DNA from 2 places in the Oerskovia jenensis genome. Region 1 is predicted to be linked to the other one. Evidence: riboswitches for the same ligand, from Rfam matches in the RefSeq annotation. Region 1 holds a riboswitch; the other holds the start of a gene.
What was found. Region 1 has a riboswitch for thiamine pyrophosphate ahead of thiC (phosphomethylpyrimidine synthase ThiC). Riboswitches for the same ligand answer to the same signal wherever they lie in the genome.
Positions count from the first base shown of each region.

Region 2: linked by a shared signal. The riboswitch ahead of JOD49_RS13380 (thiamine ABC transporter substrate-binding protein) and the one ahead of thiC (phosphomethylpyrimidine synthase ThiC) in region 1 are both predicted to bind thiamine pyrophosphate.

Region 1 is NZ_JAFBBO010000001.1:2,051,280-2,056,839, forward strand. Features, by position in the region: gene thiC (phosphomethylpyrimidine synthase ThiC) at 1-1,565, opposite strand, end outside; TPP riboswitch at 1,556-1,665, opposite strand; gene JOD49_RS09230 (hypothetical protein) at 1,852-2,922, opposite strand; gene JOD49_RS09235 (ABC transporter ATP-binding protein) at 3,216-3,851, opposite strand; gene JOD49_RS09240 (peptidoglycan-binding domain-containing protein) at 3,842-4,774, opposite strand; gene JOD49_RS09245 (hypothetical protein) at 4,988-5,560, opposite strand, start outside.
Region 2 is NZ_JAFBBO010000001.1:2,964,120-2,969,679, forward strand. Features, by position in the region: gene JOD49_RS13355 (ribokinase) at 1-645, shown strand, start outside; gene JOD49_RS13360 (DMT family transporter) at 787-1,878, shown strand; gene JOD49_RS13365 (phosphotriesterase family protein) at 1,875-2,924, shown strand; gene JOD49_RS13370 (DUF1905 domain-containing protein) at 3,095-3,538, shown strand; gene JOD49_RS13375 (DUF4235 domain-containing protein) at 3,599-3,868, opposite strand; TPP riboswitch at 4,041-4,166, shown strand; gene JOD49_RS13380 (thiamine ABC transporter substrate-binding protein) at 4,223-5,314, shown strand; gene JOD49_RS13385 (ABC transporter permease) at 5,317-5,560, shown strand, end outside.

The sequences.
Region 1 (5,560 bases):
GAGCAGAACTTGGGTCCGCACATCGAGCAGAAGTGCGCGGTCTTGGCGGGCTCGGCCGGCAGCGTCTCGTCGTGGAAGGCGCGCGCCGTGTCGGGGTCGAGGGAGAGCGCGAACTGGTCGTGCCAGCGGAACTCGAACCGGGCACGGGACAGCGCGTCGTCCCGCAGCTGCGCGCGCGGGTGCCCCTTGGCCAGGTCGGCGGAGTGCGCCGCGATCTTGTAGGTGATGACGCCCGTCTTGACGTCGTCGCGGTCGGGCAGCCCCAGGTGCTCCTTGGGCGTGACGTAGCAGAGCATCGCAGTCCCGGCCTGGGCGATGATCGCGGCGCCGATCGCGGACGTGATGTGGTCGTAGGCGGGCGCGATGTCGGTCGCGAGCGGCCCGAGCGTGTAGAACGGCGCCTCCTCGCACAGCTCCTCCTCGAGGCGCACGTTCTCGACGATCTTGTGCATGGGGACGTGCCCCGGGCCCTCGATCATGACCTGCACGCCGTAGGACTTCGCGACCTTGGTCAGCTCGCCCAGCGTGCGCAGCTCGGCGAACTGGGCCGCGTCGTTGGCGTCCGCGATCGACCCCGGACGCAGGCCGTCGCCGAGGGAGAACGTCACGTCGTAGTCGCGCAGGATCTCGCACAGCTCCGCGAAGTGCGTGTACAGGAACGACTCCTGGTGGTGCGCGAGGCACCACGCGGCCATGATCGAGCCGCCGCGGGACACGATGCCCGTGACACGACGCGCGGTCAGCGGGACGTAGCGCAGCAGGACGCCCGCGTGCACGGTCATGTAGTCGACGCCCTGCTCGGCCTGCTCGATCACGGTGTCGCGGTAGATCTCCCACGTGAGCTTCGCGGGGTCCCCCTTGACCTTCTCGAGCGCCTGGTAGAGCGGCACCGTCCCCACGGGGATCGGGGAGTTGCGCAGCACCCACTCGCGGGTCTCGTGGATGTCCTTGCCCGTCGAGAGGTCCATGAGGGTGTCGGCGCCCCAGCGCGCGGCCCACACCATCTTCTCGACCTCCTCCTCGATCGAGGACGTCACGGCCGAGTTCCCGATGTTCGCGTTGATCTTCACGCCGAACGCCTTGCCGATGATCATGGGCTCGATCTCGGGGTGCCGACGGTTGGCCGGGATCACCGCCCGGCCACGCGCGACCTCGTCGCGCACGAGCTCGACGTCGACGCCCTCGCGGGCAGCGACGAAGCGCATCTCGTCGGTCACGACCCCGGCGCGCGCCCAGGCGAGCTGCGTCCGGGCGCCGCCCGTACCGCGCTCGGTGGGGACGGCGTCGGGCCGGAGCCAGGACGCCCGCAGCGCGGGCAGCCCGCCCGCGAGGTCGAACGCGGACGGGTCGTCGACCTCGGTGTACGGGCCCGAGGTGTCGTACAGGTCAAGGTGCTCACCGTTGCTCAGGAGCACGCGGCGCTCGGGGACGCGCAGGTGCTCCGCGCCCGGGACCGGGTGGTGCACCTTGGCGGACCCGGCGATGGGTCCGGTCGTGATGGTGTGCGCAGCGGGTGCGGCGGTGGCGCGCCCGGTGGTTGCGGGCACAGCGGTCTCAGAGCTCATTGCTCTCTCCCTACGTCGGCATGATCCGAACAGGTTCGAACGGTCGGCGGCGCTGAGCCGCCCTCTCAGCTCGCTGCTGCGAGCTCCCGTGGGTGTGTGGAGTTGTGGGTCGTGCTGGTGGTGCGGTGGTGCTGGGTGGTGCGGTCGTCACCGTAGCGCAGGTTGCCCGACGGCGGCGCGGGCGTCCCGCGATCAGCCCGGCTCACCGTCGGTGCGGAGTTCTTGCGGGACACGCGGTGTGTGCCGCACAAGAACTCCGCACCCAGCGTCGAGGTCCGGGCCGACGTCACCGTTCCTTGAAGTACTTGAACAGGTGCTTCTCCCGGGTCGTGAGCGCCCCGACGACCACTCCGACGAGCACCGCGCCTGCTCCCGCGAGGACGGTCCGCATGCCGATGACCCAGGTGCTGAGGTGGTCGGCGGGAAGGCCGGCATCGGCGGCGAGCCACCACAGCACCGGAACGGTCACGATCACGGCGGCACCGGTCCACACCGCGGTCTCCAGGAGCACCTGCCAGGTCAGCGCTGAGCGCGGGACCCGGGCGTGCAGGGCTGCGGCGAGCTCGAGGCGGCGCAGACGAATCGCGGCGAAGCCCAGGGCCAACCCCAGGAAGGCGGCGGCGATCGGCGCGGGCTTCGTCAGACGATCCCTGAACTCGGCGCTCGCGTCGTACGTCGCGCCGAGCCGGCCGTTGAGCTGCTTCTGGGTGGGCTGAACCTCGGAGGCTGTGTCGGCGACGATGGTCGTGCGCAGGAGCGTCGCGGTCTCGGGCTCGACGGGCCAGATCTCGACCCAGCACGAGTCGAACAGTCCCGCCGCGGGCACCGGCGCGACGGCCGCGTAGCCCAGCACACGGTCGCGCCCGTCGTCCGGGTACGGGTACACGGCCCCCACCCGGGCGGGTCCCGCATTGGTCGCGACCGAGTCACCGGTCGTCGCGCCCAGCGCCTCGGCCAGATCTGCGGACAGCCACAGACCGGCCCCGGCGACCCGGCCCCGGTCGAGCGCGCCGAGCAGCCCGGGGGTCGCCTCGAACCCGGTCAGCTCGCTCGACGGCAGGTTGAGTGCCCGCAGCGGTTCCCCGGTCCGCAGGGCCCCGGCCGCGTTGACGCCGTCGACCCCGGCGAGGGCCTCGCAGCGTGCCCCGTCGACCTGACCCGTGGCCTCGAGGATCTGCACGCTCGCGCCCGCGTCGCGGTACCCACGGGCCCCCTCGATCACGCCCACGACCGCGCGCACGTCGACCGCGGCGAGCGCCCCGACGACCACGACGAGCACCGCCGCGAACAAGGTCGCGCGCGTCGTGCCGGACCCGACGTTCCGCCACGCCTCGGACACTACGGACGCTGCCCGCATGGCACGCGCCCGCACTGGTCGCGCGGGCTTCTCCCCCGGCCCGACGCCGCCGCTCGCCTCCGCGCGGAGGTGCGCTCCGTCGTCGGGCAGGGTGGGGGCGCCGGGGCTGAGGCCGGGGGCCGGGCTCGGCGTGTCCGGGGACGCACCGACAGGTGTCGCGGATCTGGGCGGCCGCCCTCCGGCGGGCCGGGTGGGCTCCTCCGCGGACGGGTCCTGCAGGCCTGGCGCTCCGGGGCGGTGAGCGTCGCCCGGGGCGGTCGCGAGGCCGGGCCGCGCGCCGTCGTCGGGCGCCGTCATGCCGCGACCTGCGCGGACTGGAAGTCGGCGAGGTCGATCACGCGGGTGCAGGCGTCGCGCGTGTGCGGGTCGTGCGTGGCGACCACGACGATCGAGTCGTCCTGCGCGATGCCCGCCAGGACCTCGTTGACGGTCGCGGCCGTGCGCAGGTCGAGCTGCGCGGTGGGCTCGTCGACCAGGAGCAGATCCGGGGCCAGGGCCACGGCGCGCGCGAGCATGAGGCGTTGCGCCTCCCCGCCCGACAGCGCACGGAAAGGGCGGTCGGCGACCGGGGCGAGGTTGAACCGGGCCATGATCTCGGCAGCCCGGTCCTCGGCGTCGGGGCGGCGCAGTCCGCGCGCCAGCAGCGGCAGCACCACGTGGTCGAGGGCGGCGCGACGCGCGACACCGTGCGGGTTCTGGAAGACCCACCCGGTCGTCGCGACCCCGACGCGCTCGACCTGCCCCTGCGTGGGGCGCTCCCACCCCGCGGCGATGCTCAGGAGCGTCGACTTCCCGCTGCCCGAGGGCCCGACGAGCGCGACCACCTCGCCTGGCACGATCTCCAGGTCCAGCCCGGTGAAGAGCAGCCCGGTGCCGGGGAACGCGTGCCCCAACCCCGTCCCGACCAGCCGCTTGCTCCCTACCGGCACGACTGCCCCTCCTCCTGCGAGGTGAGCTCGACCTCGGTGGGCGCGGTCGCCGCGTCGAGGCCGTCGAACGTCACGAGGGTCTGCCCCAGGCTCGACGCGATGACCGTCACGGGGTACGCCGTGCCGTCTGCGCTCACGCAACCGGTCGCACCGCTCAGCGCGAACAGCGACCCCGGCGGCACGACCGACACATCGAGTGGCGCGGCCAGCACGTACTCGAGCGTCAACGGCTCGGACCCCTCGGTGCGCTGCCACCCGGCGAACTCCATGCTGCCGCGCACGGCCTCGAGGAACGTCGGGTCCGTGACCACACCGCCCTCCCCGACCGGTGCACTCAGCTCGCCCAGGCGCAGCACGCGGTCCCCGGGCGTGACGTTGGAGAGAGTGTCCGACAGGCCGAGCGAGACCAGCGTCCCGGCGGTCGTCGCGAACGCCTCCTCGGACGTCGCGCCACCCACGGGCACCTCGCACGCCTTGACCGTGACCGACGCCGCCGGGAGCCACAGCACCGACGCCACCGGCAGGTCACCGGTCGGCTTGGTCACGCCCGCCGCCTTGAACAGCTTGGTCACGGCGACCTTGGTCGCATCGCCATACGTGCCGTCCGCGCTCACCTTGTGCCCGAGGCGAGAGAGCTCGACCTGCAGGGCCTTCACGTCGTCGCCCGTGGCCGTGGGAGCCAGGTCCCGCCACAACGGGATCGACGTCGCGAGCGCCACGACCGGACGGTCGTCGACCGTGGCCGGGCTCGATCCCGACTCGATCACGGCCCCCGGGGCGCACACCGAGCGCGTGACCTTGCCCTGGTCCGCGACGGACAGCGTGCCCTCCTCCGCGACGACCGGGGTGACCTTGACCTTGCGGGCGTCGTCGAACACCTGACGCGAGACCGGCACCGCGGCGGGCGGCGTCGCACTCCGCACGCTCGCCGGCTCCGACTCCGGCGCCAACGCCATACCCGCCGTGACACCCCCCGCGAGGAGGACGACCGCCACGAGCGCGAGCGCACCCCCTCGGGCTCCCGCTGACCGGGCAGCCCCGGTCCGGGCGGGACGTCTATCTCTGGTCACTGCTACTCCTCTGGTGGTGCGCATGCGTGGTTGCTGCCGGGGTGTGCGACGTCGTGATGTCGGGGACTACTGCTCCGGGTCCCGCTCGCAGGCCGTCATCTCAAGAGGTGGCGCTTGCCCGGCCAGCGCTCCCGGAGTCTCTGTCGTCGAACCGTCGTCGGCGACGCTCATGCCGGTCCCGTAGCTCGACATCTCCTCGATGTAGTCCGCCTTGTCATAGCCCTCGTCGCGATGACCGCCGCGGACCAGGCAGTCGGCGACGGCCTGCATCAGATCCGTGTTCTCCGGGTTGTCGGCCACCGCCCAGTAGAGGGCCTCAAGCACGGCGAGATCGACCTTCTCCTCACACTCGGCCATGATCGCTTCCCTGCGCGCGCGATCCGCGTCGAGCTGGTCCTGCGGGGTATCCCAGGTCGAGCCGACGCCCTCGACCTTGACCCCGCCTTCCTGGGTGCGACTGGCCGCGAGCCCCTGGTCCCGCATGCACTGGACCGACTCGTCCTTGACCTGGTCGTACTCGGCGGCGGTGATGACGTCGTCCTCGAGAATCGCTCGGGAAACCTCTGCGGTGACTTCATCGCGGGCCTTGGCGAACTCGGCCGCGTACGGATTGCGCACCTCGGACTCACCCGAGCACCC
Region 2 (5,560 bases), 910 kb from region 1:
GTGATCCTCTGGGAGCAGCCCGAGTCCACGATCGTCATCGAGGCGGGCGCGAACGGCGACGTCGACGAGGCGTTCGTCGACGCGCGCGACGCCGCGGTCCGGGCGATCGCCGACGCACAGGTCGTCCTGTGCCAGTGCGAGACCCCTCTCGGTGCGCTCGCCGCCGTCACGCGCCTCGCGACCGGGACGACGATCCTCAACCCGGCCCCCGCGGTCCCGGTCCCGGCCGAGATCCGCGACCGGTTCGACGTGCTGGTCCCCAACCGGTTCGAGCTCGCGACCCTCGCGGGCGCGAACGAGGCCCCCGAGTCGCTCGCCGACGTCGTGGCCATGGTCCGCGGTCTCGCCTTCCCGGGCGACGTCGTCGTGACCCTCGGGGCCGACGGTTCGGTCGTGGTGCCCCGCGACGGCCTGCCGACCCCCGTCCCGGCCGTGCGCGTCGACGCGATCGACACGACCGCCGCGGGCGACAGCTTCTGCGCGGCCCTCGCCGACGGGCTGCTGCGCGGGGAGGACCTCGTCGGGGCCGCCCGCTGGGCTGCCCGCGTCGCGGCCGTCACGACCACTCGCGACGGGGCCATCGAGTCCCTGCCGCTCGCCGACGAGGTGCCTGCCGTCCCGCAGGGCCTGACGCCGGAGCACTGACCCGCACGACCCCCACCCCGCACGACCCCCACCCCGCACGACCCCCACCCAGCCCGACCACTCAGCGTCGACCCAGGGCTGACCGTTCGATCGGTCCTCCGATCCGACGTACCGTCGAAAGATGAAAGGCACGGCCAAGCAATGAAGCACACCACGCCGGAGACCGCCTCCCGCTCGGGAGGCACCCAGTCGGTCGACACGTCGACCCAGCGCAGCACGGTCAAGACCACGGCGACCGCTCTGCTCGTCCTTGCGACCGTCCTCGCCGGTGCCCTCGGCCCCATGCAGGCAGCGGTCAACGGTCAGCTCGGCAAGACGATCGGCGACGGTCACGCCGCCGCCCTCATCTCGTTCGGCACGGGCCTGGTCCTGATGTTCGTCATCGTGTTCGCACGGCCCGTGACGCGGCGCGAGGCGCTCGCGATCCCGAAGCTCATCAAGGGCCGCACCATCCCGTGGTGGAACTTCCTCGCGGGCCTGTGCGGCGCGGTCATCGTCCTCTCGGAGGGCGTGACGGTCGGTGTCCTGGGCGTCGCGACGTTCCAGATCTCGCTCATCTCGGGTCTGGTCATCTCGGGCGTGATCTGCGACCGCCTGGGCGTCACGGCCTCGGTCAAGCAGCCGCTCACGTTCTTCCGCCTCGCTGGTGCGGTCCTCGCGATCGTCGCGACGGTCATCGTCATCTCGCCGAACTTCTCCACCCCGCACACGATCGCCCTCGCGATCATGCCGTTCGTCGGCGGTCTCCTCGCCGGCTGGCAGCCCGCGGGCAACGCCGCGGTCGCCGACGCCACGGGCTCGATGCTCGTCTCGATCGGCTGGAACTTCCTCGTCGGGTTCACGGCCCTCGGCATCGCCTACGGGATCCGTGCCATGACCTCGGGTGTCGACTTCCAGCTCCCCGGCTCGTGGTGGATGTACCTGGGTGGCCCCCTCGGCCTGCTCTCGATCGCCCTCATGGCCCTGCTCGTCCGCGGTCTGGGCCTGCTGCTCCTGGGCCTCGCCTCGACGGCCGGGCAGCTCGTCGGCTCGCTCCTGATCGACGCGGCGATCCCGTCGCTCGGTCACACGATCTACGCGGCCACGATCATCGGCACGGTGATCGCGCTGATCGCCGCGGTGATCGGCATGATCCCGTCGGGCAAGGCGGGAGCGTCGGCGGGAGCGGCTCCGGGTGACGCGGTGGCCGCCGCCGTCGGCGGTGGTGAAGCAGGAGAGGTGAGCCCGCGATGAACGTCACGCCGGCCGGATTCGTCCAGACCGTCACGGGGCCCGTCGCGGCGTCGGACCTGGGGCTGACCCTGCCCCACGAGCACCTGTTCAACGACCTGTCCGGGGTGCTCGACGCGCCGAGCTACGAGTTCTCCCAGGCCGTGATCCGGGAGCCGGTGTCCGCGTCGGTCGCCTGGGCGCTGCGCCAGGACCCGTACTGCTGCGCCGACAACATCGCGGACAAGCCGGTCGCGGCCGTCGAGGCGGAGATCCGCAGCTTCGAGGCTCTCGGCGGGCGGACCGTCGTCGACGCGACGTCGAGCGAGTCGATCGGGCGCAACCCCGAGCGCCTGCTCGACGTGGCTCGCCGCACGGGCCTCAACGTCGTCATGGGGGCGGGCGCCTACCTCGAGAAGTTCGAGGGCGAGCGCATCACGGTCCAGTCCGTGGAGGCGCAGGCCGCGGCGATCTCGCGCGAGCTGTCCGACGGCGTCGGGGACACGGGCATCCGGCCCGGAGTCATCGGGGAGATCGGTGTCTCGCCGGACTTCACCGAGGGCGAGCGGGCGTCGCTGCGTGCCTCCGCGCTGGCCCAGCTCGAGCACCCGCACGTCGCGATGCAGATCCACCTGCCGGGCTGGCAGCGACGTGCGCACGCGATCCTCGACCTCGTGCTCGACGAGGTGGGGGTCCGGCCGGAGAAGGTCGTGCTGTGCCACATGGACCCGTCGGCCGAGGACCCCGAGTACCAGTGGTCGGTCGCGAAGCGGGGGGTCTGGCTCGAGTTCGACATGGTCGGCATGGACATCACCTACCCCAAGGAGGGCGTCTCGCCCGACCCGCAGACGACCGCGGGCGCGGTGCACCGGTTGATCGACCTGGGGTTCGCGGGGCAGGTGCTCCTGAGCCACGACGTGTTCCTCAAGCAGATGTGGGTGCAGAACGGCGGCAACGGGTTCGCGTACGTGCCCACGGTCTTCACCGAGATGCTCGCGAAGCGTGGGGTCGAGCGGGACGTGCTGCGTCGCCTGACGCACGAGAACCCGGCGGCGATGCTCACGGCGTGACCGTGTGACGGTGTGTGACCGCGAGTTAGAACGTGCTGCGCGAGGGAGTGCGCGGTGCGTTCTGCCTCGCGCAGCACGTTCTGCCTCGGCCCCGTGCTCCGGCCCGACGGCGGGGCGACCGTCGAGCGGTCGGCGCGCCACGTCGTCGGGCCGGTGGAAGACTCGGGCCCATGCGATTCCGGGCGACGATCCTCCAGAGCGGCAAGACGGCCACCGGCATCCCCGTACCCGACGACGTGGTCGCCGCGCTCGGTGCGGGCAAGCGCGTCCCGGTGAGGGTCACGCTCGGCGGTCACACCTACCGCAGCTCGGTCGCGCCCTACCGGGGGCAGTTCATGATCGCGCTCAGCGCGGAGAACCGGGAAGCGGCCGGGGTGTCGGGCGGGGACGAGGTGGACGTCGAGATCGAGGTCGACGACGCCCCGCGCGAGGTCGCGGTGCCCGACGACCTCGCGGCGGCCCTCACGGCCGAGGCGCGCGCCGTGTTCGACGCCCTGTCGGTCAGCCGCCGGCGCGCGCTGGTCGAGCCCGTCGAGGCCGCGAGGACCGCCGAGACCCGGCAGAGGCGCATCGACAAGGCCGTCGCGGCACTGGTGCAGGAGCCGCCGAGGTAGGGCGTGGTGCGCGAGGCGGAGGGTCCTGGCCCTCCGCCCCGCGCCAGGGCTCGGCGTCCGTCAGGACGCGCGGGCCACGAACCGCTTCACGACGCGCTTGGCCTCACGGCCCGCGAACCGCCGTGCGAACACGCTGGCCGCGGCGGCCGCGGCGGCGAACGTCACGGCGCTGATGACGCTGACCTCGGGGTCGTCCAGGTCCTTGGGTGCGTCGTGCCCCGTGGCCTTGGCCCACACCACGGTCACGACCTTCTGCGCGACCCAGCCCGCGGCCAGCGTCAGTGCGACGGTCGCGACCTTCTCGGTGAGGGTCTGCTCGTTCTCGGCCATGTGTTTTCCTCCGGTGAGGGTGAGGCGGGCGGGGCGGTGCCGCCGGCGTGCACGCAGGCCCGACGGCGGAGCTCACGTCCCACCGTAGCCGTCGCCCGGGGCGCGGCGCGCCCCGGGCGACGTCACACGCCGGAGCCCTGCCTGCGCCGTCGGGCCGCGGTGTAAAGTCGCAGGTGAACGACAGGGGAGCGCCGTCCGCCCGGAGACAACGGGCGACGGGCGCTGAGAGTGCGGACCACCGCAGACCCTCGAACCTGATCCGGTTAGCACCGGTGGAGGAAGTCGGGCTTCTCATACCTCGCTCACGGGACCATCCGTGCGCGAGGCCCCTCCTGTGACGTCCAAGGAGGACACGTGAACACCATCAGTACCCGCCGCAGCCCCGCCCACAGGATCGGCCTCGGGCTCGTCGGCGGGATCGGCGTCCTGGCCCTCGCGGCGTGCGCCGGCACGACCGACAGCGGCTCGGGGGACGGCTCGTCGAGCGCCGCGAACGGCACCGTCACCCTCGTCACGCACGACTCGTTCGCGGTGAGCGACGACGTGCTCGCGGCGTTCGAGAAGGAGTCGGGGCTGACCGTCGAGCAGGTCGCCCCCGGTGACGGCGGGGCCCTCGTCAACCAGCTCGTCCTGACCAAGGACGCGCCGCTGGGCGACGTCGTGTTCGGGATCGACAACTCGTTCGCGACACGCGCGATCGACGAGGGCGTGCTCGAGCCCTACACGCCCGCGGGCCTGGCCGACTCGGCCGCGCAGTACGCGATCGGCGACGGAGCGCTGACCCCCGTGGACCTGGGCGACGTGTGCGTCAACGTCGACCACGCCTGGTTCGCCGACAAGGGCCTCGCCGAGCCCGTGACCCTCGACGACCTCACGAAGCCCGAGTACAAGGACCTGCTCGTCGTGACCAACCCCGCGACCTCCTCGCCCGGGCTGTCGTTCCTGCTCGCGACCGTCGGCGCCTACGGCGAGAACGGCTGGGAAGGCTACTGGGACGAGCTCAAGGACAACGGCGTCAAGGTCGTCGACGGCTGGTCCGACGCGTACTCGGTCGACTTCTCCGGCTCCGAGGGCAAGGGCCCGCGGCCCCTCGCGCTGTCCTACTCGACCTCCCCGGCGTTCACCGTCTCGGAGGACGGGACCTCGACCAGCACGGGCGCGCTGCTCGACACGTGCTTCCGCCAGGTCGAGTACGCAGGGGTGCTCGCCGGGGCCGAGAACCCCGAAGGCGCCAAGAAGCTCGTCGACTTCCTCGTGAGCGACGCGTTCCAGGCCGACATCGCCGACACCATGTACATGTACCCCGCGAACTCGGACGTCGCGCTGCCCGAGGGGTGGGCCGAGTTCGCACCGCTGTCCCCGGAGCCGTTCGAGGTCGCCCCCGCCGACATCACCGCGCACCGCGACGAGTGGATCAAGGCGTGGACGTCGACGGTGATCGGCTGAGCATGACGCCCATGAGCCGGGACCTGGCACCCGGCGTACGGCGCGGCGGGCGGGTCCTCCTGTGGGGGCTCGCCGCCGGGCTGCCGCTGCTGTTCCTCGGGGTGTTCTTCGCGTGGCCCGTGGCGACGCTGATCGCGCGCGGGTTCGTGACCGATGGCTCCCTCGACCTCTCCGGCTTCGCCGAGGTGTTCTCCGAGCCGCGGACCTGGCGCATCATCGGGCTCACGCTGTGGCAGGGCGTGCTCG